One region of the Leclercia sp. genome, then DNA from elsewhere that is predicted to be linked to it. Evidence: predicted binding sites of a transcription regulator. Region 1 holds the regulator's gene; each other region holds the start of a gene.
The links. Region 1 encodes LexA, which represses DNA repair genes until DNA is damaged. Its sites were predicted from a motif close to TNCTGTATGTACATACAGNA; they were not measured.
Positions count from the first base shown of each region.

Region 2: a site for LexA is predicted at 5,428-5,447, ahead of umuD (translesion error-prone DNA polymerase V autoproteolytic subunit). Genes of this name have one in related genera too.
Region 3: a site for LexA is predicted at 6,057-6,076, ahead of uvrB (excinuclease ABC subunit UvrB). Genes of this name have one in related genera too.

Region 1 is NZ_DAIQCE010000007.1:122,684-132,989, forward strand. Features, by position in the region: gene V7Q49_RS16760 (conjugal transfer protein TraF) at 1-1,095, opposite strand, end outside; gene V7Q49_RS16765 (cupin domain-containing protein) at 1,260-1,748, opposite strand; gene zur (zinc uptake transcriptional repressor Zur) at 1,861-2,376, shown strand; gene V7Q49_RS16775 (CsbD family protein) at 2,446-2,655, opposite strand; gene dinF (MATE family efflux transporter DinF) at 2,797-4,116, opposite strand; gene lexA (transcriptional repressor LexA) at 4,180-4,788, opposite strand; gene V7Q49_RS16790 (diacylglycerol kinase) at 4,898-5,266, opposite strand; gene plsB (glycerol-3-phosphate 1-O-acyltransferase PlsB) at 5,422-7,842, shown strand; gene ubiA (4-hydroxybenzoate octaprenyltransferase) at 7,935-8,804, opposite strand; gene ubiC (chorismate lyase) at 8,817-9,314, opposite strand; gene malM (maltose operon protein MalM) at 9,496-10,306, opposite strand, start outside.
Region 2 is NZ_DAIQCE010000010.1:19,629-29,934, reverse strand. Features, by position in the region: gene V7Q49_RS18615 (RepB family plasmid replication initiator protein) at 1-486, shown strand, start outside; gene sopA (plasmid-partitioning protein SopA) at 1,180-2,346, shown strand; gene V7Q49_RS18605 (ParB/RepB/Spo0J family plasmid partition protein) at 2,346-3,305, shown strand; gene V7Q49_RS18600 (Y-family DNA polymerase) at 3,703-4,974, opposite strand; gene umuD (translesion error-prone DNA polymerase V autoproteolytic subunit) at 4,974-5,405, opposite strand; gene V7Q49_RS18590 (plasmid segregation protein ParM) at 5,645-6,601, shown strand; gene V7Q49_RS18585 (plasmid partitioning/stability family protein) at 6,606-7,004, shown strand; gene V7Q49_RS18580 (hypothetical protein) at 7,017-7,280, shown strand; gene V7Q49_RS18575 (hypothetical protein) at 7,308-7,511, shown strand; gene V7Q49_RS18570 (hypothetical protein) at 7,744-8,259, shown strand; gene lpxP (kdo(2)-lipid IV(A) palmitoleoyltransferase) at 8,508-9,416, opposite strand; gene V7Q49_RS18560 (hypothetical protein) at 9,619-9,891, opposite strand; gene V7Q49_RS23575 (YnfU family zinc-binding protein) at 9,971-10,147, opposite strand; gene V7Q49_RS18555 (hypothetical protein) at 10,301-10,306, shown strand, end outside.
Region 3 is NZ_DAIQCE010000017.1:50,527-60,832, reverse strand. Features, by position in the region: gene moaE (molybdopterin synthase catalytic subunit MoaE) at 1-314, opposite strand, end outside; gene moaD (molybdopterin synthase sulfur carrier subunit) at 316-561, opposite strand; gene moaC (cyclic pyranopterin monophosphate synthase MoaC) at 554-1,039, opposite strand; gene moaB (molybdenum cofactor biosynthesis protein B) at 1,043-1,555, opposite strand; gene moaA (GTP 3',8-cyclase MoaA) at 1,575-2,564, opposite strand; molybdenum cofactor riboswitch at 2,552-2,686, opposite strand; gene yvcK (uridine diphosphate-N-acetylglucosamine-binding protein YvcK) at 2,912-3,820, shown strand; gene uvrB (excinuclease ABC subunit UvrB) at 3,966-5,981, opposite strand; gene V7Q49_RS22215 (ABC transporter ATP-binding protein) at 6,728-7,426, shown strand; gene bioD (dethiobiotin synthase) at 7,365-8,090, opposite strand; gene bioC (malonyl-ACP O-methyltransferase BioC) at 8,083-8,838, opposite strand; gene bioF (8-amino-7-oxononanoate synthase) at 8,822-9,979, opposite strand; gene bioB (biotin synthase BioB) at 9,976-10,306, opposite strand, start outside.

The DNA of each region.
Region 1 (10,306 bases):
ATCTTCGCTTTTGAAGCCCCGGGTTTCTGTCAGATCGCCATCGGCGCTGAGGGTGAGCAGGCCGGTATGCCAGGCCACCCCCGCCGTGACCAGGGGGCGGATCTGGTAAGTGTCCTGATAGCTCACCACCTGCCCGGTACGCCCGTTGAGGATGCGGATATCGTTGGTATCAATATCCCGTGAGAACAGGTTTTGCCCGCTCAGGCCGACCGTCCAGTATTCACCGAAGTCGACCGCGACGCCAACATCGACGTTAAAACTGGTATCGTCATTCCGGTAGCGGCTGCTGTTAAAGTCGCCGCTGTCGTAGGTATAGATTGAAGTGGTGTAGTTGTAGAGCCAGGTTTGCTGCAGTTTAGGCGTCACGCCGACCGAGACCGGCAGGCCGTTGAACTCAAACTGACGGGCAACCGCCACGCCGTAGTCGGAAACGATCGCTGCCCTGCCCAGGGCGACGGAGTTAAGGTTGCGGGTAATGACGTCGCTGCCATTTCGCGCCGCACCCAGCGCCATCTGGTTGGTCATCCCTGCGTTGCCCTGCAACTGGCGCAGAAAATCAATATCCTGCTGATCGATCTCCGAGCTGATGCGCGCATGGGCATTGGCCTTAGCGACAAACGCCAGCGACAGCCCCGAGCCCGGAATACTGACGGCTATCCCTGCCCCGGCGTTGCCGTGTGCGGTTTTGCCTTCGAGGAACTCCAACTGATCGGCCAGATTGCCTGCGGCACTCTGAAGCTCACCGAGCGTACCCTGCGGATCGGCCAGGATCCTCGCCACGGTCAGATCGTCGATCATCTCGCGATCGTCACCGATCTCATCGCTGATTTCATCGATCTTGTCCTGCAGATTGTCTTTGTCGCTGATTTGCGCCCCCACCGAGGGGAATATAATGGCGACGTCATCTTCTGCTTTCGATTTTGCCAGCAGGGCCGGGTTGATCAGCACCCCGCTACTATAATGCGCCGACGCAACGCCCGTCCCACCCATTGCATCGCCGCGTGCTTCCGTCCAGGTATTTGCGGCTCCCGCCTGATTAGCCAAAAGAATACCGGTGGCAATTCCAGCCACAGAAAATTTGAATATTATTTTCACAGGACACCTGACTTATTTTGGGTGAATAAACCCCGACGGCTAAACGCCGCGCAGGGGCATACGTCCTTTGTGAAAAAAGTATGAGGAGCCGAATTTATCTAAACTTTAGTATTAGATTAAGTTGTTGATTTTGTTATTCCTTTAAGTATGTATAGAACAAGAAATTACTTTTGCCCTGGTTTTCCATCATGCGGACCAAAAAATTGCGGCGGATGATCGATCCAGCGATCTTCGCGAGTGGCGGCATATACCGCATTCAGCGGATAATAAATTCGGTTATGTTTTTTATTCGCTTCGCCCACCACTAATAACCGCACTTCTTCACTGGTATTATTAATAAAGGTGTGGCACACGCCCGTTCCGGCAGGAAAACCAACGCTGTCCCCCGGCTCCAGTTTCCATAAATAACCGTTGATCCAGGCTTCGGGATATCCCTCGAGCACAAAGATAAATTCCTCTTCGTCGCTTTCGGCATGAGGATAGGAAGTGCGACGTCCCGGCGGCAGGCGTTCATGGTGGATACCGAGACGGCCCAGCCCGAGCGCACGGGCCAGCGGCGCGCCAATGGCGAAACGCTCTGTGCTGTCGGGATAGGTTGAGTCGTCGGCGCCTTCTACTTCACGCCAGTGGCGAATGCAGTCCGGTCTTTTCATCTTTTCATCTCCTGTGGTTTTTCGTCAGGGTAGCACACCCGGTGGATCTCGGCGTTTAGGCCAGAACATGGTAAACTGGCGGTTTGTTATTCCACGTCATTCGAGGTGCAAAATGGAAACGACCACAATGCAGGCACTGTTAGCGCAAGCCGAAAAGCTGTGCGCGCAACGCAATGTGCGCCTGACTCCGCAGCGCCTTGAAGTGTTGCGTCTGCTGAGCCTGCAAAACGGGGCGATCAGCGCCTACGACCTGCTCGACCTGCTGCGCGAGAGCGAGCCGCAGGCCAAGCCGCCTACCGTCTATCGGGCGCTCGATTTCTTACTCGAGCAGGGCTTTGTGCATAAGGTGGAATCGACCAACAGCTACGTTTTGTGTCATCTGTTCGATCAGCCGACCCATACCTCAGCGATGTTCATCTGTGACCGCTGTGGCAGCGTGAAGGAAGAAGGCGCGGAAGGGGTGGAAGATATCATGCATAGCCTGGCGGCGAAGATGGGGTTTGCCCTGCGCCACAACGTGATTGAAGCGCACGGTCTGTGCCGTAACTGCGTTGAAGTGGAAGCCTGCCGCCATCAGGAAAATTGTCAGCACGATCACTCTATCCAGCTGAAGAAAAAGCCGCGCTGAGGACAAAAAAATGGGCGACCTGAAAGGTCGCCCTGGGCGTACATCCGTGTACCTGCGGGTATAGGTTAATTACCAGCGATAGTTGTTACGGGTTTCCCAGTCACCAACTTCTTTCTCTGCCTGGTCTTTCTCATAACCATAGCGTTCCTGAATTTTACCCACCAGTTGGTCACGTTTACCTTCGATGACGGTCATGTCATCGTCAGTCAGGTCGCCCCACTGTTCTTTTACTTTACCTTTAAATTGCTTCCAGTTACCGCCGACTTGGTCTTTATTCATCATCGATTCCTCTTCGTTCGGTCGTTAAGGTTAAGTTCGTCCTGAAATACGTTTCGTGCTGGACGTGATAATAATTATAGATAAGCCTGCGGCGTTCGGTTTGTTATTCGGAATCTTTTACCGTTCGGCCAGGCGAAGCCGCTATGAAAACCAGCTGCCGTTGCGCCAGTGCCGGTGCCAGATCCAGGCCAGAGACAGCCCCCGCAGGGCCAGGAACACGGTCAGGGCCAGCCACAGACCGTGGTTGCCCAGCCACGGCAGGGTGAAAAGCGTCAGGCCAAATCCAGCGGCCGCCACGGCCATACTGTTGCGCATCTCTGCCCCTCGGGTGGCACCGATAAACATGCCATCCAGCAAATAGCACCAGACCCCTACCACCGGCAGGATCACCTGCCAGATAAGATAGTGGCTCGCCAGCGCGCGCAGCTCGGGCAGTGAAGTCAGCAGGGCAATAATGTGATCGCCTGCCAGAGCATAGATGAGGGCAAAGGCCAGCGCCACCAGGCCGGACTGACGGCAGGCCGCCCGCCACACTTCCCGCAGTTGCCCGCTTTCCCGCGCGCCATAGGCCTGCCCGGAGTGTGCCTCGACCGCATAAGCGAAGCCATCCAGCGCATAGGCGGTAAAGGTCAGCAGGGTCATCAGCACGGCGTTAACGGCGATGATCTCCGGCCCCAGCCGTGCCCCCATTACCGTCAGCGTCCCGAAGCAGAGCTGTAGCAACAGCGAGCGCAGCATGATGTCGCGATTGAGGGCCAGCAGCTTGCGGATATTGCCCCGCCAGCTCGTTTTCAGCAGCGCCAGCGAAATACCACGCAGGGCCAGCACCCGCCAGACCATCCACAGGCCAATCATCAGAGTGGCGTACTCTGCGATAGCGGTCGCCAGCGCGGCCCCCTGCACGTTCATCTGCAGGCCCATCACCAGCCACAGATCCAGCACGATGTTGAGCAGGTTACCCACCACCAGCAGGATCACCGGCGCCCGGGCATACTGCACCCCCAGCAGCCAGCCGAGCAGCACCAGGTTAGCCAGCGATGCCGGGGCGCTGAGCCAGCGGATCTCAAGGAAGCGCCGCGCCTGATGGAGCACGGCCTCGCTGCCGCCAACGATATGCAGCGCCAGATCGATAAGCGGCGTGCGCAACAGCACAATCAGCAGCCCGGCACCCAGGGCCAGGATCAGCGGCTGCACCAGCGCGCGGGCCAGACGTAGCGGATCTTTCGCGCCATAGGCCTGCGCGGTGAGGCCGGTGGTGCTCATGCGCAAAAAGAGCAGCAGCATAAACAGGAAGCTGGTTGCCGTCGCGCCGATGGCGACACCGCCCAGATAAACGGGGGAATCGAGATGACCAATCACAGCCGTGTCCACCAGCCCAAGCAGAGGGACGCTGATATTGGAGACGATCATGGGAAGCGCAAGACGCCACAACGCCTTGTCTGAAGCAGTCAGGAGAGACATGAAAATGTTCGCCAGAGGCAGGAAAAGCAAACTGCGGCACTGCCGCAGTTTGTCAGAAAGGATTTATAACCATTCACCGTTGCGGATGACGCCAACCGCCAGCCCTTCGATGGAGAAGTTATTTTCGCGCAGGTCGACAACAATCGGGGAAAACTCGCTGTTTTCCGGCAGCAGCTGCACGGTGTTGCCCTGCTTTTTCAGGCGCTTGACGGTCACTTCATCATCGATGCGCGCCACCACGACCTGACCGTTACGCACGTCCTGCGTTTTATGTACCGCCAGCAGATCGCCATCCAGAATGCCGATGTCTTTCATGGACATACCGCTTACGCGCAGCAGAAAATCTGCGCTCGGTTTGAACATGCCCGGATCGACCTGATAATGGCCTTCAATGTGCTGTTGCGCCAGCAGCGGTTCACCCGCGGCAACGCGACCGACGAGCGGCAGGCCCTCTTCGGCTTCAATCAGCAGACGAATACCGCGAGACGCACCGGAAACAATCTCAAGCACACCCTTGCGCGCCAGTGCCTTAAGGTGCTCTTCGGCGGCATTTGGAGAACGGAAGCCCAGACGCTGCGCGATTTCTGCACGCGTCGGCGGCATACCCGTCTGGCCGATATGATCCCGAATGAGATCAAACACCTCTTGCTGCCTGGTCGTTAACGCTTTCATTCCGCCCCCTGGGTGTATATACAGTTATGCTGTGAGTATATACAGCTAAAGGTGATTTTGGAACCACAAACCGCATAAAAAACCAGAGACTTGTTCGGTTTCTGAAGGCTTATCGTAAATGTCCCCAAAGCAGCGTGACCCAGGTAAACAACGCAACGATAATCGCCATCAGCACCGCGGCTGAGCCCATATCTTTTGCCCGGCCCGAGAGCTCGTGAAAGTCAGTGCCGATACGGTCGACGACCGCCTCGATCGCACTGTTGAGAATTTCGACTATCATCACCAACATCACCGAGCCAATCAGTAATACGCGGGTGATGGGATCAACGTCCAGCCAGCAGGCAAGGATAATCGCCGCGACGACCGCAACCCCTTCCTGGCGAAATGCGGCTTCATTGATCCAGGCAGCACGGATGCCCTTCCATGAATAGCCGGCAGCTTTAATGATTCGGGTTAACCCAGTGGTATTATTGGCCATTAAAAGAAACCTTTCTTCGAAAATAGCGTCAGAAACGGTGGGTTAAGCGCCTGGCGCAGCCACCGGAAGTATGACGGGTAACAACAGAAATTTTGCGCGCTTTCTGTTATCCTTGCGCCGCAATTGCATTTTTAACCAGAGGCTTTACATCGTTTATGTCTGGCTGGCCACGAATTTACTACAAATTACTTAATTTACCATTAAGCGTCCTGGTAAAAAGCAAGTCTATTCCGGCGGTTCCGACGCTGGAACTGGGACTCGATACCTCGCGTCCTATTATGTACGTTTTGCCTTATAACTCGAAGGCCGACTTGCTGACGCTGCGCGCCCAGTGCCTGGCGCACGATCTTCCCGATCCGCTGGAGCCGCTGGAGATCGACGGCACCCAGCTGCCGCGCTACATCTTTATCCACGGTGGCCCTCGCGTGTTCACCTGGTACACGCCGAAAGAAGAGTCGATCAAGCTGTTCCATGACTACCTCGATCTGCACCGCAGCAACCCGCTGCTGGACGTGCAGATGGTGCCCGTGTCGGTGATGTTTGGTCGTCGTCCGGGGCGCGATAAAGGCGAGGAAAATCCGCCGTTGCGCATGCTCAACGGGGTGCAGAAGTTTTTCGCCGTCAACTGGCTTGGCCGCGACAGCTTCGTCCGTTTTTCACCGTCAGTCTCCCTGCGTCGCATGGCCGATGAGCACGGTACGGATAAGACCATTGCCCAGAAGCTGGCACGCGTGGCGCGCATGCACTTTGCCCGTCAGCGTCTGGCCGCGGTAGGCCCGCGCCTGCCGGCCCGTCAGGATCTGTTTAATAAGCTGCTGGCCTCGAAGGCCATTGCCCGCGCCGTCGAAGACGAAGCGCGTAGCAAAAAAATCTCCCACGAGAAGGCGCAGCAAAACGCCATCGCCCTGATGGAAGAGATTGCGGCCAACTTCTCCTACGAGATGATCCGCCTTAGCGACCGTATCCTGAGCTTTACCTGGAACCGTCTCTATCAGGGGATCAACGTGCACAACGCCGAGCGCGTGCGCCAGCTGGCCCACGACGGCCATGAGATTGTCTACGTGCCCTGCCACCGCAGCCACATGGACTACCTGCTGCTCTCGTACGTGCTCTATCATCAGGGGCTGGTGCCGCCGCACATCGCTGCGGGTATCAACCTCAACTTCTGGCCGGCAGGCCCGATCTTCCGCCGTCTGGGTGCGTTCTTTATTCGCCGTACCTTTAAAGGCAACAAGCTCTACTCCACCGTGTTCCGCGAGTATCTGGGCGAGCTGTTCAGCCGCGGCTACTCGGTGGAATATTTCGTGGAGGGCGGCCGCTCCCGTACCGGCCGTCTGCTCGATCCGAAAACCGGCACCCTGTCGATGACCATTCAGGCGATGCTGCGCGGCGGTACGCGTCCAATCACCCTGGTGCCAATCTACATAGGTTACGAGCACGTGATGGAAGTGGGTACCTACGCCAAAGAGCTGCGCGGTGCCACCAAAGAGAAAGAGAGCCTGCTGCAGATGCTGCGCGGCCTGAGCAAGCTGCGTAACCTCGGCCAGGGGTATGTCAACTTCGGCGAACCTATGCCGCTGATGACTTATCTCAACCACCGTGTGCCGGAGTGGCGCGAGTCCATCGATCCGATCGAAGCGGTGCGTCCGGCCTGGCTGACGCCAACGGTGAACGCCATTGCCGCCGATCTGATGGTGCGTATTAACAACGCCGGGGCGGCCAACGCCATGAACCTGTGTTGTACCGCCCTGCTGGCCTCTCGCCAGCGCTCGCTCACCCGCGAGCAGCTGACCGAGCAGCTCGACTGCTACCTGAACCTGATGCGCAACGTGCCGTACGCGGCAGATGCCACGGTGCCGGCCGCCAGCGCCAGCGAGCTGATCGACCACGCGCTGCAGATGAACAAGTTCGAGGTCGAGAAGGACACCATTGGCGATATCATCATTCTGCCGCGCGAGCAGGCGGTACTGATGACCTACTACCGCAACAACATTGCGCATATGCTGATGCTGCCTTCGCTGATGGCTGCCATCATCACCCAGCATCGCCAGATCAGCCGTCAGGCACTGCTGGAGCATGTCACCGCTCTCTACCCGATGCTGAAAGCCGAGCTGTTCCTGCGCTGGAACAACGACGAGCTGGCAGAGGTGCTGGATCAGCAGATTGAAGAGCTGACCCGCCAGGGACTGATCTCGCAGAAAGATGACGCTCTGCTGATCAACCCGTCCCGGGCACGCACGCTGCAGCTGCTGGCGGCGGGCGCACGCGAGACCGTGCAGCGCTACGCTATTACCTTCTGGCTGCTGAGCGCTAACCCGTCGATCAACCGCGGTACGCTGGAGAAAGAGAGCCGCACGCTGGCACAGCGTCTGTCGATGCTGCACGGCATCAACGCGCCGGAGTTCTTCGATAAAGCGGTGTTCAGCTCGCTGGTGTTGACGCTGCGTGACGAGGGGTATATCAGCGACAGCGGTGATGCCGAGCCGGAAGAGACGATGAAGGTGTACCAGATGCTGGCAGACCTGATGACCTCCGACGTGCGCTTAACGATTGAGAGCGCGACGCAGGGCGAGTAGTGCATAAAAATGCCGGGTGGCGGCTTCGCCTTACCCGGCCTACGATACAGAACCTGTAGGCCCGGTAAGCGCTAGCGCCACCGGGCATTTTTTTATGCCCAGTAACTCACCGCCAGTCCCAGGAAAAGCACCAGACCGACGTAATTGTTATTGAGAAACGCCTTAAAGCAGGCTTCGCGCTCGCGGTTGGCGATGAGCTTCTGCTGATAGATAAACAGCACCCCTGCCGCCGCGACCGCCGCGTAGAAGGCCCCGTTCAGCTGGTTCAGGTAACCAATCGCCACCATCAGCCCCAGCACTGCAACCTGCAAAATCCCAATGATCAGCTTGTCCTGACGCCCAAACAGAATGGCGGTCGATTTGATGCCGATTTTCAGGTCATCGTCCCGATCAACCATCGCGTACTGGGTATCGTAGGCCACCGCCCAGAGGATATTCGCCAGGAACATCAGCCAGCAGCTCAAGGGCACGCTTTCGCTGACGGCGGCGAACGCCATCGGGATCGACCAGCCAAAGGCCGCGCCCAGCACCACCTGCGGCAGATGGGTGTAGCGCTTCATAAACGGGTAGACCCAGGCCAGGGCCAGCGCTGCCACGGAGAGCAGAATGGTCATGGTGTTCAGGGTCAGTACCAGCAGGAACGACAGCAGGACCAGCACCACAAACAGCGTGCGTGCCTCTTTCTCGGTGACATCGCCGCTTGGCAGCGGACGATTCGCGGTGCGTTTCACATGGCCGTCAAATTTACGGTCGGCATAGTCGTTGACGACACAGCCTGCCGCACGCATCAGCCAGACGCCCGCCACGAACACCGCCAGGATCCACAGCGGCGGCAGCCCGGGGGTCGCCACCCACAGCGCCCACAGGGTCGGCCACAGCAGCAGCAGCGCACCGATTGGCTTGTCGGTTCGCATCAAGCGGTGATACGCCAGCAGCTTGTTCTGCGTCAGACTCCACTCCATTTTCTCTTCCTCTTAGTACAACGGCGACGCCGGTAAAAACAGCTCGGTCAGCATCAAAGGTTTACCACTTAAGCGCAGGCGGGAACGACGTCCCCACAGCCCGGCATCGCGACCAATTTCAATAAAATCACGGGTAAGCTCGGAGGAGGTGAACAGATAACGCCCCAGCGGGGTTTTGCCCATCTGCTGCAGCGCCAGCTCCGGCCCGGTAAGCGTGGACTCAGGCACCACGGTGCGTCCGGCCAGCCAGGGTTCACCGTCGGCACAGAGCAGGATCTCCCGCAGCCAGTAGCGCGCCTCTTTCGGCAGCAACGGCAGTTCATCCGCAACCGCGTCGGGCGTGACAAATCCCTCCTGAATGAGGGTGACGGTAACCTTTTTGCCCTGCTGCTCAAAACGTTTGGTCATGGAATCTTCCAGCAGCAGCCAGTCGAGCTGCTCCGGTTCCAGCGCAGGGATTTCGTCAAAATAACGCAGCGCGTGCAGTTGCGTTAGCGCGGGGTGTGACATGCCAGACTCTCCGATACATAACGTGAAGCTATTGTATCGCAGAAACGCGGAATGGGGGCGGGCAAACGTGAACTAGCGAACATTATCGCAACAGAGATGCAACAGCGGCAGACCGTGCAAAAAAAGTGCGCCCGTAAGGGCGCACCAAACTACTGACAAAATCAGCACTGTGGGGAGACGGTCACCCCTTGCCTTTTACACTGCTGATAAAGGTGGAACGGGCAGTGGTCGAGCCTAAACGCTCGGCTTCATCAAGGAGTTTCAGCGCCTTGTCGACATCGCCTTTATCGACTGCCTGTTTAATGGCCTGATTGAAATAGGTTTCGGTATCGTTAAGCACCGGCTCGCTCTTCTTCGCGGCGGCCGGGGCAGCAGCGGTCGCCGGTGTCGTGGTGGCCGGAGCGGCGACTGGCGCGGCATAGACCGGAGCAGGTGCTGCGGTATTACCCACGGTCACCGGGCCGGTGCCGGAGGAGCCAAACAGCGGGCCAACCAGCACGCTGGAGGCGCTGTTAGTGGAGACTTTCAACCGCAGCTCACCGTCGGTGACGTGGCGGGCAAGCGGGTCCGGGATATCCGGCACGGCGTTGCCGGTGCCTTTGGCATAGGCTTTAGCCGGGTTGATGAGCTTGGTGGATTGCTGCAGATCTTTATCGGTAGTAAATACCAGCACGTACAGTTTTTGCTGACCCAGCGCAGGCGTCAGGCGCATGACCCCTTCCAGACGGTCAGCGCTCATCACGCCCGGCTCCTGGTAGGTAAAGTATTCGCTCGGGAAGTAGGCCGATGGCGTCAGGTTCTGATCCAGAATCAGCACGTTCGGTGCGAAGACGCTGGTTTGCTTGTTCACAATACTGTTCAGCGTCAGGGTGATTTCACCGATATTGGCAGGCACGCTGTAGGCCGCCACCGGGCCGGCGATCCCCGGGACATTTAAGGACTGACCGCCGGTAGAAAGCTGGGTGGTCTGGGCTTTGGACTGGTCGACAGGC
Region 2 (10,306 bases), on a different contig from region 1:
AACAAGCGCCTGCGTGACACCATCTTCGATGCACTTACTAGGATCGGTACCAAGACAGTTCAGTTTAACAGCAAGAAAACTGGAGATAAATTTTTCACTCAGCTTCTTAAGAGCGGTAAGTACACCAGAGAATCCGATACGATCACGCTTCAAGCCGATGAGCGTTTGCATGAGCTGTATCAGATCGACTACAACATCCTTCTGCGTAAACGTCCTTATCATATGCTTAAAGGTAAAGAGGTTGCTCAGACGCTCTATACCTATATCGCCAGTCTGCCTGATAACCCTGCCCCAATCCGGTTTGATCGCATCATCGAACGTTTAAATCTGACCTCTCCAGTAAAGGAGCAGAACCGGCTGATCAAGGCTGCACTTAAGCAACTACAAGTTATTGGCTACATTGAATATTCTATTGTGAAAGATGGGCGAACTCTAACGGTGTTGATTCATAAGCGAAACAAAAAACTCAAAGAATTGGCATCATAGAAGGTGGGTCGCATTATGCAGGATATTCAGCATTGGCGGGTCGTATCATGATTTTAGGTGTGTCATAACATGTTATCGTGGCACAGTTGCGTTTGAGCGTATTTTGTTAGGCTAATTTTTGAGCAGCAGGGGTATCTTTACATGCTGTGACACACCTTTTGCATATCGCTGCCCACCTTTAACATGTTCCAACCCACCTTTTTGAGGTCCTTTAACGATCTTTTTTCATAGCATGTTACAACACACCTTATGCATGCTATGACCCACCTTTATGATTAATGCGTTCACAGAACGCGCTTCTCGATACGTATAAGTGACCATAAAAATAGCTCACATCTGATCTGATGCATATCAAGAAATTGGACTTAACAAGTGACCCCGGGATACCTCGTCTTTTTAAGGCAGTGAGTGCTAATTATTCGATACATCGTATGTCGAGCTTATGAAAAGACCAATCTGAACGTACCAAAGATGCCCTGTCTTTTGAGGGGGTTGATAGTTAGCTATGGCCTCCTGAACGTAAAACCATCGTAGTCACCTCATTTTATTGAAGGATTCTGTTTAATAAGTTATCAACTTTGCAAAATTTGATGTGCTTTGCACTTTTCTAGATGGTTTGCATGTTTTATGTTGCTTTGCTTGTTTTCTCAAGATTTAATAGAATGATGCAAAGTTAATTGAAAGGAACTTCATATGGGATTAATGGATACGCTAAATCAATGCATTACCGCTGGTCATGAGATGACGAAAGCCATCGCTATCGCTCAATTTAATGATGATAGCCCTGAAGCAAGGAAAATCACCCGGCGGTGGCGAGTTGGTGAAGCTGCCGATCTGATCGGTGTGTCATCCCAGGCTATTCGTGACGCTGAAAAAGCAGGGCGCTTGCCTCATCCAGATATGGAATTACGAGGGCGCGTAGAGCAGCGCGTTGGCTATACCATTGAACAAATAAATCATATGCGAGATGTGTTTGGTACCCGTCTCCGTCGTCCTGATGAAAGCCTGCCTCCGGTTATTGGTGTTGCAGCTCATAAAGGTGGGGTTTATAAAACATCTGTCTCCGTTCATCTTGCTCAGGATCTGGCTTTGAAAGGGCTTCGTGTACTGTTAGTTGAAGGTAACGATCCGCAAGGTACGGCATCGATGTATCACGGTTGGGTTCCCGATTTACATATTCACTCTGAAGATACGCTCCTCCCCTTTTATCTCGGTGAACGAGATGATGCTTTATATGCCATAAAACCAACCTGCTGGCCTGGTCTGGATATTATTCCTTCGTGTCTCGCATTGCATCGTATTGAAACTGAGCTTATGGGGCGTTACGACGATGGTAAGCTGCCGACAGACCCTCATATGATGCTAAGACTAGCCATCGAAACGGTTGCGCATGATTATGATGTGGTTGTCATTGATAGTGCTCCTAACCTTGGTATCGGCACAATCAACGTTGTTTGTGCTGCTGACGTATTGTTAGTCCCTACTCCCGCTGAACTCTTTGACTATACCTCTGCTCTTCAGTTTTTCGACATGCTCAGGGATCTGCTGAAGAACGTGGACCTTAAGGGCTTCGAGCCAGATGTCAGGATCTTGCTTACTAAATATAACAATAATAATGGTTCCCAGTCGCCCTGGATGGAAGAGCAAATTAGGGATGCATGGGGAAGCATGGTTCTTAAGAACGTAGTACGTGAAACGGATGAAGTGGGTAAAGGACAGATCCGAATGAGAACAGTGTTCGAACAAGCCATAGATCAGCGTTCTTCTACTGGAGCATGGAGGAATGCACTCGCAATTTGGGAGCCGGTTTGTAATGAAATATTTGATCGTCTCATTAAACCACGTTGGGAGATCCGTTAATGAAACGTGCACCTATTATTCCTAAATCTAATCCTTTAGTCGCTCCTGCAACTACTGCAACAGCTCCAGCTGCTCCTATGGTTGATACGCTCATTGCTCGAGTGGGCGCTATGGCAAAGGGTAATACTATTACCCTTCCCGTGTGTGGCCGAGATGTAAAGTTTGTTCTTGAAACTATACCAGGTGTAGATGTAGCAAACTCTACAAAGGTCTGGGCTGGTAATGAACGTGATCAGGCATTTTTAACAGAGGAGGCATTGGACGATCTCATACCATCGTTCTTACTAACTGGCCAACAAAATCCGGCTTTTGGTCGTAAGGTCGGGGGACATATAGAGGTTGCCGATGGTAGCCGCCGTCGCATGTCTGCCATTCTTACATCAACTGAGTATCGCATACTCGTCGGTGCCCTTGATGACGAACAGATGGATGCTTTATGCAAGCTTGGAAACGATTATAGACCGACAAGTGCTTATGAAAGAGGTAAGCGATATTCTCAGCGATTAGAAAATGAATTTAATGGGAATATTTCTGCTCTGGCTGACGCTGAAAATATTTCAAGGAAAATCATAACCAGATGCATCAGTTCCTCTAAGTTACCAAGAGATGTCATCGCCCTTTTTTCTCATCCAGGCGAGCTTTCTGCCAGAGCTGGTGAAAATTTACAGAAAATTTTTGCTGATAACGAGGCTCGTTTACTCGAAGGGGCTTATGAACTTTCAGAAAAAAGAAAGGCAGGTGTGGTACTTGAGGCTGATGAAATAATCCATTTTCTTACAGCCTTACTAAAAGATCCCAGCAAAAAATTAAATCAGACCCCTGAAAAGCGCGTTTTCATTCCGGGAGCATCAGCGCAGTATAAAGGCAATAAATTAATCATTAGCCTAGATCGCTCTAAGCTTTCAGAAAAAGACATTGGGAAGTTTGAAGAAATGCTTGAGCATTTGGCTATTAAGTAAAAAAGTAATTATTCATAACTATCTTTCTAATTTACGATCCTCATGACCGTGGTCCCAACCACTTAACTGGGACCATGGTCCCAACCACCCAACTGGGACCGTGGTCCCAACCACTCAACTGGGACCATGGTCCCAACCACCCAACTGGGACCGTGGTCCCAACCACTCAACTGGGACCGTGGTCCCAACCACCCAACTGGGACCGTGGTCCTAACCACTCAACTGGGACTGTGGTACCAACCTATAGTCAGTCAAGCATTTGTATGGGTATTTTCTAGCTAAGGCGCGTAAGTAATGTTTGTTAGTTCGTCTCTTTGGTGCTTCCTCGCTCACTCGCGGGCTTCGCCCCGTCGTTCGGCTGCGGCGAGCACTGCTAGCTCACTCTTAAAGGCGAAATTTAACTAATCCTTGCTATCGGGATATCTTTCCAGCGAGTGGTGTACGCAGGGGACAGCATATCGCGTTTCATCTGCCAGGATGGTGCAATGCCTCGTCCGGCAAACCAGACATGGCCCAGGCCAGAATGATTAATACCATCGAGAACCTTCATCAGTTCTGCGCTATGAGGTCGGGGCGGACGTTCGTCGAACAGCTGCAGCTGTGACACGCCGGAACTTGTGAAGTCATTCAGCATCACACCGGCTTTGGCATACCGGTGGCCATCCTTCCAGATACGCTCCAGCGCCGTTGTGGCGGCCGCAATGATGTCCCGGGTATCCTGAGTGGGCGTAAGCAGTTTCTCCGTAGCCACGTTGCCGTAGTAAGGCTCTTTAACGGTAAACGGAGACGTTTTGATAAAGACAGAAATATGCCGGCAGAACTGGTGTTCCCCCCGGAGCTTCTCCGCCGCCCGTTCCGCATACTGGCAAATGGCCTGGCGGAGCGAATCCGCTTCCGTGATTTTCTCGCCAAAACTGCGACTGCAGACAATTTGCTGTTTGGTGGGAGGGGCTTCCTCGAGGGCTATACAGCTCTCACCGTTCAGCTCACGTACCGTTCTTTCCTGCACAACAGAGAAATTTTTACGCACAAAGGTCGGGTTCGTCAGAGCCAGATCCAGCGCCGTCCTGATTCCCAGAACATGCAGCTTTTTCGCAATACGGTTTCCGACGCCCCAGATCTCTTCCACAGGCTGCAGGGAGAGCAATTTCCGCGTTCTGGCCGGATTACCCGGGGTCAGGGCCAGTACGCCCCTGAACTGTTTCCATTCCTTTGAGGCCCACTGAGCAGATTTGGCCAGCGTTTTAGTGGGACCCATACCGACGCCGATCGTCAGCCGGGTGCAGTCATAAACGTGCCCACGCAGTTGCCGACCGAAATCTTCCAGGTTATTGTATTTATTTATTCCATTGATATCTAAGAACATTTCATCAATTGAGTATTGTTCCACGCGAGGTGCCAGTTCCTCGAGACAGCTCATTACGCGGGCCGACATTGAAGCGTAAAGCTCGTAATTACTCGAGAACGCGTAAATTTTCTCCGGATAGCTTTCGTTTTTCATCTGGAACCACGGGGTACCCATACGCACGTATTTTTTACTCTCCGCGCTGCGGGCGATTACGCAGCCGTCGTTATTGCTGAGCACCACAACAGGCTTACCCTTCAGGTCCGGGCGAAATACCCGCTCGCAGCTGGCGTAGAAGCTGTTCACATCAGCGAGGGCAAACATCAGTACATCTCCCGTGTCCGGTGGATGATGTGGGTCACCACGCCGAAAATTTCCAGCTCATTGGGGTCGGGGTAGATAGGTGCCCAGCCGGCGTTCATAGGCTGCAGAATCAGTCTCGGCCTCAGCAGCAGGCGCTTCACGGTAAATTCACCCTGCAGGCTGGCCACAACAATATCGCCGTGCTGAGGTTTTTCCGCGCAGTCGACGACCAGAAGATCCCCGTTAAACAGGCTACCATCTGACATGCTGTCGCCGCTCGCGCGCAGATAGTAGGTCGCACTCGGATGACGAATGCAGTAGTCATGCAAATCCAGATCTGACTCAACGTAATCCTGGGCCGGGCTGGGAAATCCGCAGCTGGCCAGATCTGAAAAAAAAGGATGCGTTTGCGGCGGAATCTCTTTCCCCGGCCTAAGCAACTGTAACTTCATGTATCCCTCACGACTTTAATTATACTGTTTTTATATACAGTAGTATTTTTACCGTAAGCGATCAACTTCGAGCGCAGAATGCCCTTTTTTAACACATCCCACATTCACCCCTTATTATTCTCTAATTTTTCTCTAAATTATTCTTGATAAATCCCATCGCACTGTGTAAATTTCAAATTGTTCTCTTATACTTCTCAAATAAAAACCTGATTTTGTATTTGAAATTACCGTGAGGTTATATGAAAATTTTCATCGATGATGGATCAACCAACATTAAGCTGATGTGGCAGGACGGAGAAAAAGTTCATCGGGCGATCAGTCCGAACAGTTTCAAGCGTGAGTGGGCGGTTTGCTTTGGGGGCCAGCGCGTTTTTAACTATTCGCTCAATGGAGAGCACTACACCTTCGATCCCATCAGCGCCGATGCGCTGGTCACGACCAACATTGCATGGCAGTACAGTGATGTGAACGTCATTGCCGTCCACCATGCGCTGCTGCAGACCGGACTTGAACCCCGGGAGGTCGACATTGTCGTGACGCTGCCGCTCGCGGAGTATTACAACCGTGACAATCAACCCTGTGCTGAGAATATCCGGCGCAAAGAGGAAAACCTGATGCGGCCGGTCACCCTGAATGACGGACTGGCCTTCACCGTTCGCAGTGTGCGCGTCATGCCTGAGTCCATTCCGGCAGGCTTTGATGTGGTGAGCAAACTGGACGACCTTGACTCACTGCTCATTGTTGACCTGGGAGGCACCACGCTCGATATTTCACATGTCAGGGCCAAAATGCGGGGGATTTCGCGTATCTTTGGCGACTCCGGCCTGGGGGTATCACTGATGACGCAGGACGTCAGGGCGGCGATGGCAGTGGCCAGAACGCGGGGCAGCAGCTATCTTGCTGACGAACTCATCATCCACCGCGAAGACGAGAATTTTATGCGGCAGCGCATTAACGATGCCTCCAGACTGGCCGTCGTGCAGGAAGCGCTTCGCGATTCACATCACCGTCTTGTGAACCGGGTGATCGATGCCGTGAAGAGCTTTGAAAGTTATTCTCATGTTATGGTAATTGGTGGCGGTGCCGAACTCATCGCCAGTGCGGTCAGACAATTTTGTGGGGTGCGCGATGACAGGTTTTACCTGAGCGAAGATCCCCAGTTTGACCTGGTCAATGGCATGTTCGCAATTGGTTAATGAGATGGATAAACCGGACACCCGTAGAAAAATTACGTTTTACCTGAACCCCGAAAGCAACGCTGCTGAGCGCTACGTCTGCGATGAAACAGACAGGCTGCCCCAGGGTGAGCGGGGGAACGTCTGGCGTGCTGCGCTTCTGTCCGGCTTTGCCCTGAGAAAACAGGATGAAAGGCTGCCGCATCTGCTGGCAGCCCAGCTGAATGAATCGACCACGTTCGAGGAGATGGTTCTGCTGATGCAGGCGGTTTTCCCGGAAGAAATGAAATCGTTCGGCAACCGCCGACCGGCAGCGCAGACGCCAGCAAAAGGGCAGGGCAGTGCACCGCCCGCGCCCCGGGAAGATGACAATGAAACCCTGAGCAATGCCCGGGCCATGTTTGGTGGCGCGAAGGATAAATAAGGTAAATCCATTATGTCACTCGTAAAGCACCATGCTGAACGCATGATCTGCCATGTTCTGCGTGCCAGAAACGTTCCAGAGGACCAGTGGGCGGACCTCGTCAAAAAGACCGGCAGGGGAATGGTCCTGCTGGGCGTGGCGTTGGTCGTCCCGTTATTACTCGTCGATGCGATGCCCCTGCCGGTGACCATTGTGCTGCAGATCGCCTACGCCTGTCTGATGTGCCTCGGAGTTATCCTGGCCTTTGACAATAAAACGGCAAAAGGACGGTCATGATATGAACATCAACCTACAGGAAACAGTATGCGACTCGAAGAACTGAAAGATGAAGACCGAACGCTGGTTGTGGTGGCCCTGCAGGCGCTGCACCGCGAGCGGTTAACTGCATCCAATGCCGCCTTTACGTTCTGCCAGCTGGCCGGAAAAACCCCGCCTCCGGATGATATTTTTGGATTACATGAAGTGCAGGACGCGCTGCGTCGTATTGGTGCAGCTCCCGCGCGATAAGTACGGAATAAAAAAACGGCAGGAAGACACCTCATCCCTGCCGTCAAAATAAATGCTCAATTTTCCGGCGATTATAGGGTTTTAAATTGTGATGTAAATCACAATTTAACCTCAAGCAAAATTTCTCTAATTAATGCCTTATGCTGCGGATTCCTGCATACATAAAGTAGTCAAAACAGTAATCAACGAGATTATTAACGATCTGATTTACAGGTAGCAGACAGGAGCTATTGTGAGAATTTATCACGGTTCACGCGCGTTATTTGACAGCTTTGACCCTCAGTTTTTTGGTACAGGCGAAGGTACAGGATTGGCGTTCTGGTTTATTGATAATTTTGACGGTGCCGATTACCACGCTCATATGATATCGCGTCTTCCTGTTCATACTCCCAGAGTCTATACCTGCGAATTCCCTGACCATTTGCCAGTGGCAGACCTGGATGCTTCTCTTTCTTCGCAGCCAAAAATCCTGGCACGACTGAGGGACACCCTGCCAGATGAGCTGGCCATTGAACTTCCAACAGAGGACCGTCACTGGGGAACTCACCTGCTACTCAGATGGGCTGCTCTTTCCGGAAAAATAGGTGAAAACAGCGAGTTAATTGATTTGTTGTTTTCCCGCTGCGGTATTATGGGGGCACATAACATACAGGGCGGTTGCGGGAATACCCGATACAAAGGCAGATGTACGGTCATTTTTGCAGGTGCTGCGCATCATATCCGCATACTCAAAACGGAAGAGGTATGAGTTTTTCCCTTTCATCACAGTTCTGCACAATCGAAGGGTCTGCTACTGGCACAAAGCGGACTGACACGCAAGCTTATGTCCGCTATGAGCGAAAAACGGACCTTCAAATCCAAACCGGTTCAATTGATTAACTTTGGCTGTCAGTCAAGCCATCGTTAACATGAATCCGATCGAAAATTCCTTATCGCATTTTTACAAATACGCAGTGGCAAGAAAGATAGATTCTGGCTCATGACAAGTAGAGTTGTTCATTTGTATAAAGAGACTTCGCCTTCAGGACGCGTTTTGAACCTGCGATGCATCCACAGGTATTGCTCAGGAGCACGGAGAATTTCACGCTCGATGATCTTGTTCATATAAGCCGCTGCGGCGACCTTGTCTTCCCCTGGATAGCCTGACAACGGATTGCTGATATACATGTGATAACCTTTTTTATCGCTACGTCGAATCATGCTAAGTGTGATCAAGTGTGCACCAGCGAGTTTTGACAGAGCATACGTTCCGTTCGTCGTGGCTGCTTTTTTTACCGAGAAAAAAGGTGCAAAAACGCTTCCTTTAGACCCATAATCCTGGTCTGGTGCAAACCAAACGGCTTCACCTGCTTTTAGCGCATGAACAAAACCTGATAAATTACGTCGATTAATCATAGCCTTATTTGAACGCATACGCCCTTTTGTCTGTACCCATTCCATTAATGGATCATTGTGTGGGCGATACGTTGCCATCATAGGATGGCATAACCCCATTACTCTTCCACACAACTCAAGGGACATAAAATGAATCCCGACAACCATTACTCCTCTTGTCGCACCGGTCAGGTTTTCAAGCCCTTCGACATCAAACCATTTTTTGACTCTCGCATCGCTCCAGAACCAGGCCATTCCTGTTTCCATCAGTCCCAGCCCGAGAGAAGCAAAGTTTTTATTGACCATCTGGCTCCGGGCAAACGGTGTCATCTCGGGAAAGCACAGTTCGATATTTCTAATCGCAATCCCTTCCCGGCGTTTCAGAAAGGGTCTGGATATTGTTCCAAGGCCAGAGCCCAGAATATGTAAAACCGGGTAAGGAAGTTGAACGAGAAGCCACAGCAGACCCAAACCAGACCAGGTAAGCCAGTGGCGAGGATGAAGTAAATTATGAGTAAAAGTCTGTGCCATAAATTTCCTTAATGCTAATGAAGGTTATAACGCAAAAGGAAAACAATGAGGCAATTTGTCTTTAGCGATACATTTTGTTTTAGACAATTTAAACCCATCTAAATTCAGAAAAAATAATTTTGCAATGCCTGGTAAAGGATTTAAAGAGCTAGGAATGAATTGTAAGTCAGCAAATTTATTCTGTTATAAATCCATGGTTTTATCATTGATACTCAAGGAATTGTCTTCTTGATTCATCATCGTCAAGGTACTCAAAAGAAAAAAGCCGAATTTTGGTAAGTTTATAAAACCACTCACAATCGTTTCGTTGAATAATTTCGCCTGGTTTGAAACATATCCCGGATGCCATCCGAATAATCGCATATTTACCATTACTAAACCTGACCCGGTGAATACAGAAAGGTTGACCGGCCTGCCCGTGACAGCTGTTTGACAGGATATGTCCTTCAATAAAAACAGATTTTTTAGATTTCATTATCATACCCTCGACAACTGCAGTACAGGAGAAATGTTGTCATTTCCCGACATCACTGACGTTAAGTGGCAGAAGCTGATCAGCCGCCGATACACCAGCATTCTGAAGGTCTGAACAACAGTCCGCAGGCAGGGCACTCAAGAACCGCATCTTTTCTTAGTTTACCTGCTTTCTGATCGGCTCTGTGTGCGCATACCGGGCAGGCAACATGAACCGGTCTTTCTTTAAAATACCTGAGCCCATTTGTATAAGACATAAATAACTCTCTGAGGAATACATTAATTATTATACGCTTTACTCTAAAAACAGCCGGGTTAAGTTATGTTGATTTATGACTGAATCACGATAGCAGATATTGAAAATTGAACGTCCGATTTATGATATAATACCCTTCCATGAGAAATTTATAATGAAA
Region 3 (10,306 bases), on a different contig from region 1:
CCGCGATGGGCGCTGGTGACGCCCACGAAGACGATCTCTTCCCCGGGCCACATCTCGCCGATGCGGTGGATCACCGTCACCCGCCCCAGCGGCCAGCGCTCACGCGCCTGGTCGACGATCTCCGTCAGCGCCTTTTCGGTCATGCCGGGATAGTGTTCAAGCGTCAGGGCCTTCACGCTGTCGCCCAGATTATGGTTACGCACCTTGCCGGTGAAGGTGACAACTGCCCCGTCTTCATCGCGCTCCGCCAGCCAGCTGTACTCCGTGCCGACGTTGAAACGCGCCTGTTCGACAACAATTTTGGTCTCAGCCATCTTAGCCCCCGGTGACCGGTGGGAAAAAGGCCACCTCATCGCCCGGCTTAACCGGATGAGTGAACTCCACCAGCGTCTGGTTTACCGCCGCCAGCAGTTTGCCCGCGTCCAGCGCCAGCGCCCAGCGGTCGCTCTGCGCTGCCAGATGCGCCCGCAGCGCTTCCACGGTGGGGAACTCAGTATCCAGCGTCAGGCTGTCGGTATTGACCAGCTCGCGCACCTGCGCAAAAAACAGTACCTTAATCATGCTCTTCCGCCCTGAAATCCCCTGATTTACCACCGCTTTTCGCCAGCAGGCGAACCGGGCCGATAACCATATCTTTCTGCACCGCTTTGCACATGTCGTAGATGGTCAACGCCGCCACCGAGGCGGCGGTTAAGGCTTCCATCTCGACCCCGGTTTTCCCGGTCAGGCGGCACAATGACTCGATGCGCACCCGGTTATGCTCCGGCTCGGCCCGCAGGTTCACTTCCACTTTGCTGAGCATCAGGGGATGGCACAGCGGGATGAGATCCCAGGTGCGTTTTGCCGCCTGAATCCCGGCGATCCGCGCCGTGGCGAAGACGTCGCCTTTGTGGTGGCTGCCGTCAATGATCATTGCCAGGGTTTCGGGGAGCATGGTGACGAACGCTTCCGCGCGCGCCTCACGCACGGTTTCGGCCTTGGCGGAGACATCCACCATATGCGCTTCGCCAGCGGCGTTAATGTGGGTCAGTTGCGACATAGCTTACTTCTTTAGATGAGGATGGAAATTACACGGACGGGTGCGGGCATCGAGCTGCGGGGCAATGATGTTTTCCCACGCGGTACGACACGCTTTGGTGGAGCCCGGCATGGCAAAAATCACCGTTTTGTTGGCGATCCCGGCCACGGCGCGCGACTGCAGCGTTGAGGTACCAATCTCTTCAAACGAGAGCATGCGGAACACCTCCCCGAAGCCTTCGATCTCGCGATCGAACAGCGGCAGCAGCGCTTCCGGGGCCTGATCGCCCGCGGTAAACCCGGTCCCGCCGGTGATCAGCACCACCTGCACGTTGTCGCTGGCAATCCAGCGCGACACTTCCGCGCGAATGGCGTAGCGGTTCTCTTTGACGATGGCCTTGTCGACGATCTGATGCCCCGCCTCGTGGGCCGCGTCGCGCAGCCAGTGGCCGGACGTGTCATCCTCCTCGCCGCGGCGTTCGGAAACGGTAAGGATAGCAATACGCGTCGGGATAAATTCAGCGCTTACCTGACTCATCTTCTGGTTCCTTTTGCGATTACCCGCCGATGTAGGACAGGTTCTGGGTGATCCCGGTGTTGCCCTGATGCAGGAAGTGGGTCTGTTTTTTATGCATCAGCGCGTCAGAAATGCGCCCTTCCAGCGCAGGCTGCTGGGCGTCATCGGCCAGCAGATCGCGCAGGTCGACGCCGCCGTCGCCAAACAGGCACAGGTGCAGCTTGCCTACCGACGAGACGCGCAGGCGGTTGCAGCTGGCACAGAAGTCTTTTTCATACGGCATGATAAGCCCGATCTCCCCTTCGTAGTCGGGGTGGCAAAAGACCTGCGCCGGGCCGTCGCTGCGCTGGCGAAGCTGATGGATCCAGCCGCGTTTGAGCAGTTCATCGCGCAGCACCATGCCGGAGATGTGGTGCCGGGAGAAGAGATCGCTGCCCTCGCCGGTTTCCATCAGCTCGATAAAACGCAGTTGAATGCGGCGGGGTTTGATCCACGCCAGGAAGGTATCCAGCTGATGATGGTTTACATCGCGCATCAGCACGGTGTTGACCTTCACCTTGTCGAAGCCCGCCGCAAAGGCCGCATCGATGCCCTCCATCACCTGGTGGAATTTATCCTGGCCGGTAATAGCGTGAAACTGGCGGGCATCCAGACTGTCGACGCTGACGTTGATCGCCGTCAGCCCCGCGTCGCGCCAGCCGGCAACGTCGCGCGCCAGACGATAACCGTTGGTGGTGACCGCAATCTGGCGGATAGCGTCGTTTTCACGAACCGCGGCGATGATGTCGGTGAAGTCACGGCGCAGCGAAGGCTCACCGCCGGTAAGACGGACCTTTTCTGTGCCCATGGCGGCAAACGCGCGCGTCACGCGGCGCACTTCGTCCACGGAGAGAAAGCCGTTATTGGTGATGCCGCCGGGTTTGTAGCCGTCCGGCAGGCAGTAGGTGCAACGGAAATTGCACACATCGGTAATCGACAAACGCAGGTAAAAAAACTTACGCGCGAATGCATCGGTAAGTTGTGAAGCCATGTACACCTTTCCTGATACGGGAGGCACAGTCATTTCTTTCTGTACCCTGGTGGCGAAACCGCCACGGCCAGAGCACCATATCTGTCGACACAGGCGCAAAGGCTAGAGTGTATGTTTTCGATAAAGAAAACGTGGTTATGCCGATAGTAGCGTGTTAATAGCAGTTTCGCTATTCTCGTTTCTCGCTATATAAACTTGTATATATCGACATGTTCGTGCTATTTCGTTGCAGAATACGTCATTATCAAAATCTTGCATTGATATATGTCATTTTGACCCGGACGGAGCATCGTCATTTAGGGGTAGTTGAGTTACTGTTAACGCGTTCGTCTTATAAAGGAATTTCTATGCGCAATCGCACTTTTGCGGATCTCGACCGCGTCGTCGCTCTCGGCGGAGGCCACGGACTGGGCCGGGTGATGTCCTCCTTGTCATCGCTCGGTTCACGGCTCACCGGGATCGTGACCACCACCGACAACGGCGGCTCAACCGGACGCATTCGTCGCTCCGAAGGGGGTATCGCCTGGGGTGATATGCGCAACTGCTTAAATCAGCTCATCACCGAACCCAGCGTCGCTTCGGCGATGTTTGAGTATCGTTTTGGCGGTAATGGCGAACTTTCAGGACATAACCTCGGAAATCTGATGTTAAAGGCGCTGGATCACCTCAGCGTGCGGCCTCTGGAGGCGATCAATTTAATCCGCAACCTGTTAAAAGTGGATGCGTTTTTGATACCGATGTCCGAACTTCCGGTCGATTTGATGGCTATCGACAGTAACGACCATGAAGTATATGGCGAAGTGAATATCGATCAGCTGGTGTTGCCGCCAAAAGAGCTGATGCTTTATCCCAGCGTTCCGGCCACCCGTGAAGCGGTGGAAGCCATTGGTGAAGCGGATTTAATTCTGGTCGGCCCGGGCAGTTTTTATACCAGCCTGATGCCGCTGCTGTTGATCAAGGATCTGGCCCAGGCGCTGCGCCGGACCCCCGCTCCCGTGGTTTACATCGGCAATCTGGGGCGCGAGCTGAGCCCTGCCGCCGCGGGGCTTTCACTGCCTGCTAAGCTGGCGCTGATGGAGCAGTACGTCGGGAAAAAGATTATCGATGCGGTGGTGGTCGGGCCTGGCACTGATGTATCGGGCATGGAAGGCCGGGTGGTGGTGCAGGAGCCGCTCGAGGCGAGCGATATCAAGTACCGCCATGATCGGCATTTACTGCGCGTGGCGCTGGAGAAGGCGGTGCAGGCGTTGGGGTGAGATTGTGCGGCCTTTAACGCCCGGTGGCGCTGCGCTTACCGGGCCTACAGGCCGTGCGGTCTGGTGCCCTCATCCCGGCCTTCTCCCACAGGGAGAAGGTGCAAACCCTAAAAATGGCAGCCAAAGGCTGCCATTTTGCTTTTACCTAGGACGCCGCGATAAACAAGTCCCTGAGCTGGTGAAGCTGGTCGCGGATCTGCGCCGCCTCTTCGAACTCCAGATTCTGCGCGTGCTGCATCATCTGCCCTTCCAGTTCGTGAATTTTCTGCTGCAGCGCTTTCGGCGTCAGGGCAACGGTATCGGCCTCCACCGGTGAGCGTGACTTACCGCGTCCCTTGGCTTTGGTTTTGGCGATGTTCTGGCCGAGCGCCAGGATATCCACCACCTTCTTGTTCAGACCCTGCGGCGTGATGCCGTGCTCTTCGTTGTAGGCCTGCTGCTTCTCGCGGCGGCGTTCGGTTTCGCCAATCGCTTTTGCCATCGACGGGGTGATCTTGTCGCCGTAGAGAATCGCTTTGCCGTTAACGTTACGCGCCGCACGACCAATGGTCTGGATAAGTGAACGCTCGGAGCGCAGGAAGCCCTCTTTATCGGCGTCCAGAATCGCCACCAGCGACACTTCCGGCATATCCAGCCCCTCTCGCAGCAGGTTGATCCCCACCAGCACGTCGAACTCGCCGAGGCGCAGGTCGCGGATGATCTCCATGCGCTCCACGGTGTCGATATCCGAGTGCAGATAGCGCACCTTCTCGCCGTGCTCCTCGAGGTATTCGGTCAGGTCTTCCGCCATGCGTTTGGTCAGCGTAGTGACCAGCACGCGTTCGTTGATGGCGGCACGGGCGCGGATCTCCGACAGCAGGTCGTCTACCTGGGTGCCAACCGGACGCACTTCAATAATCGGATCCAGCAGGCCGGTTGGACGGACCACCTGATCCACCACTTCGTCGCCGGATTTCTCCAGCTCGTAGTTGCCCGGCGTCGCGGAAACGTAGATGGTTTGCGGCGCCAGCGCCTCAAACTCTTCGAACTTCATCGGGCGGTTATCCAGCGCGGACGGCAGGCGGAAGCCGTACTCCACCAGGGTCTCCTTACGCGCCCGGTCGCCGCGATACATCCCGCCAATCTGCGGGATGGTCACGTGGGATTCGTCCACCACCAGCAGGCCATCCGCCGGCAGGTAGTCAAACAGGGTCGGCGGCGCCTCGCCCGGCCCGCGCCCAGAGAGATAGCGCGAATAGTTTTCGATACCGGAGCAGTAGCCCAGCTCGTTCATCATCTCGAGATCGAACTGGGTACGCTGGCTGATGCGCTGCTCTTCCAGCAGCTTGTTGTTCTCCAGCAGGGTCTTGCGACGATCCGCCAGCTCAACTTTGATATCTTCCATCGCCTGCACGATACGCTCGCGCGGGGTCACGTAGTGGGTTTTCGGGTAGACGGTGAAGCGCGGAATAATCGACTCTACGTGGCCGGTGAGCGGGTCAAACAGCGACAGCCGCTCCACCTCTTCATCAAACAGCTCCACGCGCAGGGCGAAGTCGTCCGACTCCGCCGGGAAGATGTCGATCACTTCACCGCGAACGCGGAAGGTACCGCGCTGGAACGCCTGATCGTTGCGGGTGTACTGTAACTCGGCCAGACGCCGCAGGATGGCGCGCTGATCGATAATCATCCCCTGAGTCAGGTGCAGCATCATCTTCAGGTAGAGATCGGGATCGCCGAGGCCGTAGATGGCGGACACCGAGGCCACCACCACTACGTCGCGACGCTCAAGCAGGGCTTTGGTGGCGGACAGACGCATCTGCTCGATATGCTCGTTCACCGAGGCGTCCTTTTCGATAAAGGTATCGGAGCTCGGGACGTAGGCTTCGGGCTGATAGTAGTCGTAGTACGAGACGAAGTACTCCACCGCGTTATCGGGGAAGAACTCTTTCATCTCGCCGTACAGCTGTGCGGCCAGGGTTTTGTTGGGCGCCAGCACCATTGTCGGGCGCTGCAGATCGGCGATCACGTTGGCGACGGTAAAGGTTTTACCCGAACCGGTCACCCCCAGCAGCGTCTGGTGTGCAAGCCCATCCTCCAGCCCCTCTTTCAGACGGCGAATCGCTTCGGGCTGATCGCCAGAAGGACGGAAAGCGGAATTCAGTTTGAACGGTTTACTCATGAACGGCGACCTGATGATGATTAATACGGCAGGTGAGTAATTTTACTCCTGATGGCTATTTTTGCCAGTAAATTATACTGGATATAAAACCAGTAACATCTGCGCCATTTTGTGCCATCACCAGTGGGAATCAAGCAATGCTGCGCAAAATTTCGGCTGCGACGGGATAAAATTCCATCAGGGGTGGGTTATCCCCAGAATTTTTTGATTTTTAACATTTGTCAAGGCGAGCCGCCGGTCTTTAGCCCAGCAAATTGACACTTTGATGACAATGATTGCTTTTATTTAACGCGTTGATCTGCAATGAAGTTATCGAAAAGACGCGTTTCGCAGCAATTCAGGCGCAGGCCGCGTATTCTCTCGCTTACCCTGTGTTTTCTAACTCTAATGCACATGGTTATCCACAGGAATAGTGGATAACTGCCTCCAGCCCATACGGAACGTGACTCGGCCCGTTCCCGGTTTTTGCCCACAGCGCGGCGGTAAAAAATTTTTATCGCCTAATTATGGCGATCTGATGACAAAAATCAGCTAACGAAATGGTGAGGGACTGCTCACATTTTAACCAAAATGGTACCTGCACCAGGCACACCATACGGGGCACCGATGCAGTGCATCTCCCTGCCCTCGCCGCGCTGTTTTTTGAACCTAATCCGAAAAAAGCAGGTTTAATCGCCGTTTTTAGGGCAGTGGCAAGAGTCTTGCAGAGTATCAGGGGACACCGATGCCTGAAAAGGAGCACTACCATGTTAAGCCTGCGCGCCGTAAACCAGTATTACGGGGATCGCCACACCCTGTGGAACGTTGACCTCGATCTCCCGCCCGGCGTCTGCACTGGCGTTGTCGGGCTGCCCGGGATGGGGAAAACCACCCTTGTGAACTGTATTGCCGGCCTGCTGCCCATCGCCAGCGGCACCATGGTCTGGCACGAACCCCCCGGTGCATTACACCAGGCCGGAACGGAAATTAGCTTTGTGCCGCAGGACAGGCGGATCTTTTCGCAGCTGACGGTAGAGGAGAATCTGCATATTGCGCAGATGGCGAAAGGCGTCGCGGGCGGAACGGTGAGCCGCGACGTTTTTGAGTTCTTTCCGGAGCTTTACCCGCTGCGCCAGCAGCGGGCCTCGGGCCTGAACGACGACCAGCAGTACCAGCTGGCGCTGGCAAACGCCCTGGTGACCCGCCCTCGCCTGCTGATCCTCGACGAGCCCAGCCACGGCACCGGCCAGCTGTTTACTCTCAAGCTGGCGCAGCTGCTGCTGAGGTTCAACCGGGAGCTGGGGTTATCGGTGCTGCTGGCCGAGCAGCACCTCTCCCTGATCCGTCGGGTGGCGGATCGCTTTTGCCTGCTTTATCGCGGGCGCAACGTGGCCCAGGGCCGGGTCAGCGAGCTGGATGACCCGCTGATTGCCCACTGGATGGGGCCGACGGCGTCAGCGCAGTAAGGGAGAGATATTGCCCGACTGCCGAAGTGTCAGCCGCATCGCCCAGCCACGGGATCTCGCCCAACAGCGGTGCAGGCAGCACGCGCCGGAGCGTCGCCATGTATTCGGTATGACGTTTACCGGGCGGCACAACGCCGTTCGCCACCCAGCCTGCAAAATGCAGCCCCGCCTGCTGAATCGCCTGCGCGGTCAGCATCGCGTGGTTGATACAGCCCAGCTTCACCCCCACCACCAGGATCACCGGCAGGCGTTCGGCCAGCACCCAGTCGGCGAAGGTCTGCTCCTGCGACAGCGGCGTGAACCAGCCTCCCGCGCCTTCCACCAGCACCCAGTCGGCACGGCTCTCCAGCGTGCGTAACCCGGCCGAAAGCGTGCTGAACAGGATCGGGCGCTGCTCATCAGCGCTGATGATGTGCGGCGAGGTGGGCTCCGCAAAGGTATAAGGGTTTACGGTCGGGTAGCTCAGCGCCACGCTGCTGTTGCGCTGTAACGCCAGCGCATCGCTGTTGCGCAGCCCTTCGGCGGTCATCTCGCTGCCCGACGCCACCGGTTTGTAGCCGGCGGTATTACGGCCCAGCGCCCGCGCCGCCTGTAGCAGGGCGGTACTGGCGACGGTTTTACCGACCTCGGTGTCGGTGCCGGTGACAAAATAACGTTCAGTCACGTTCGATAATTCCATGAAAAAGTTGATAAGAGAGCGGGAATTGCCCCGCCTGCTGCGGCCAGGCCTGCGCCAGCTGCTGCAGCTGGCCGCGCGTCAGTGGCCTCCCGGCCCGCCCGGCGTGCAGATGAGTAGCACCGATCCCCTTGAGGGAATGCATCGCGCTGAGCGCATCGTCAAACAGCAGGGTGACGGTCTGGACCGCGCAGCGGTACTGCCAGCGCGCCAGGGCGTCGTTCACCTGCTGCCCGGTCAGAAAGCGGTTGGCGTGCAGCTGGGTGTCCACCGCCTGCCAGGCCTGATTCAGCTCCGGCAGCGAGCCGTTGAGCAGCGTGGTGAAGGCCACCTTGCCCCCCGGCTCGGTCACCCGGTAGAGCTCGGCCAGCGCCTGCGGCAGGCTGGCGCACCATTGCACCGCCAGATGGCTCCAGACCAGGCTGAACTGGGCATCGGCCAGCGGAATGGCTTCGATATCGGCCTGCAGATAGCTATCCGCCGCCTGGTTGCGGCGCGCTTCCTCCAGCATCGGCGCACTGAGATCCATCGCCGTAACCACGCTCCCGGCCTGACGCCAGGCCAGGCTGTTACTTCCGGGCCCGCAGCCCGCGTCCAGCACGCTGACAAACCGGTGCTCTGCGAGCAGGGCCCGCAGCCCGTCTGCGCTTTGCCGCTGGAGTGCGTCGTGGCGCGAGTAGCTGTGCGCCGCCCGGCCAAAGGCGGCGGCAATCGCCTGTTTATTCACCTGCGGCATGCAGCGCCTCCAGTAACGCGGTGATATCTCCCGGATCATGGGCCGCCGTCAGGGTCAGGCGCAGGCGCGCCGTGCCCGCCGGTACGGTGGGCGGACGAATAGCGGTTACCCAGATCCCCTGCTCTCTGAGGGTGTGCGCCAGACGGAGGGCTCGCGCATTGTCGCCGACGATCAGCGGCTGAATGGCGCTCTGCGAGGCGGTGATCGCCATCGGCAGATCGCGCACGCCCGCGCGGAACTGGCGGATATGCGCCGCCAGCCGCTGCCGACGCGCGTCGCCTTCGTCGCTGCGAATCAGGTTAAAGGCAGCCAGTAGCGCCACCGCCTGGGCAGGCGGCATGCTGGTGCTGTAGATCAGATGGCGGGCGAACTGCAGCAGGTAGTCGGCAACGGGTTCGCTGCACAGCACCGCCGCCCCGCTGATCCCGACGCCTTTGCCGAAGGTCACCACCAGCAGCTCGGGCTTAACGCCCTGGCTGGCAGCGCTTCCGCGCCCCTCTGGCCCGGTGACGCCAATGCCGTGGGCATCGTCCACCAGCAGCCAGCTGCCCTGACGCTGGGCCGCCGCGTGAATATCGCCCAGCGGGGCGCTGTCGCCGTCCATGCTGAAGATCCCCTCGGTCACCACCAGCTGTTGCCCGGCGCAGGGTTTATCCAGCAGCGAATCCAGCTGGGCGACATCGTTGTGGGCAAAGCGCCTGAGCTGAGCCGGGCTGTGGCTGGCGGCCTCCAGCAGCGAGGCATGGCTTAAGCGATCGGCCAGGATGCGGTCGTCCTTGCCGGTCAGGGCGGCAATCAGCGCCTGATTGGCGGCAAAGCCGGAGATAAACAGCAGCGCCCGCGGGTAGCCGAGCCAGTCGGCAAGATGCGCCTCCAGCGCCTGATGCGCGTGGGTGTAGCCGCTGACATGACCGGAGCCCCCGCTGCCCACCCCGTACTGCTCCGCGCCCTGCTGCCAGGCGCGGATGATGGTGGGATGCTGGCTCAGGCCGAGATAATCATTGCCGGAGAAGTTACAGTACCGCCGCTGCTCGCGGATGAGAAAGCGCCCCGCGCCGTTCTCCACCGGGGTGCGCACGCGCAGGGCGTCTGCCGCCCGGCGTGCAACGAGGGCAGCATCGATGCGTTGTTGCCAGGTCATACCGTCGCCGCGTTGTAGAACTGGTCGGTATCGGCGTTGAAAAGCTGCTGTTCGAGCTGGTGCTGCTGCTCGTTATCGCCGGTCAGAACCGCGGTCTGCTGCGGGTTGAGCCCCAGCTTGCGGAACAGCTGGACGTCTTTGTCCTCTTCCGGGTTCGGGGTGGTGAGCAGCTTGCAGCCGTAGAAGATGGAGTTGGCCCCGGCCATAAAGCACATCGCCTGGGTCTGCTCGTTCATCTGCTCGCGGCCCGCCGAGAGGCGCACGAACGACGTCGGCATCATCACCCGCGCCACCGCAATGGTGCGAATAAAATCAAAGGCGTCGACG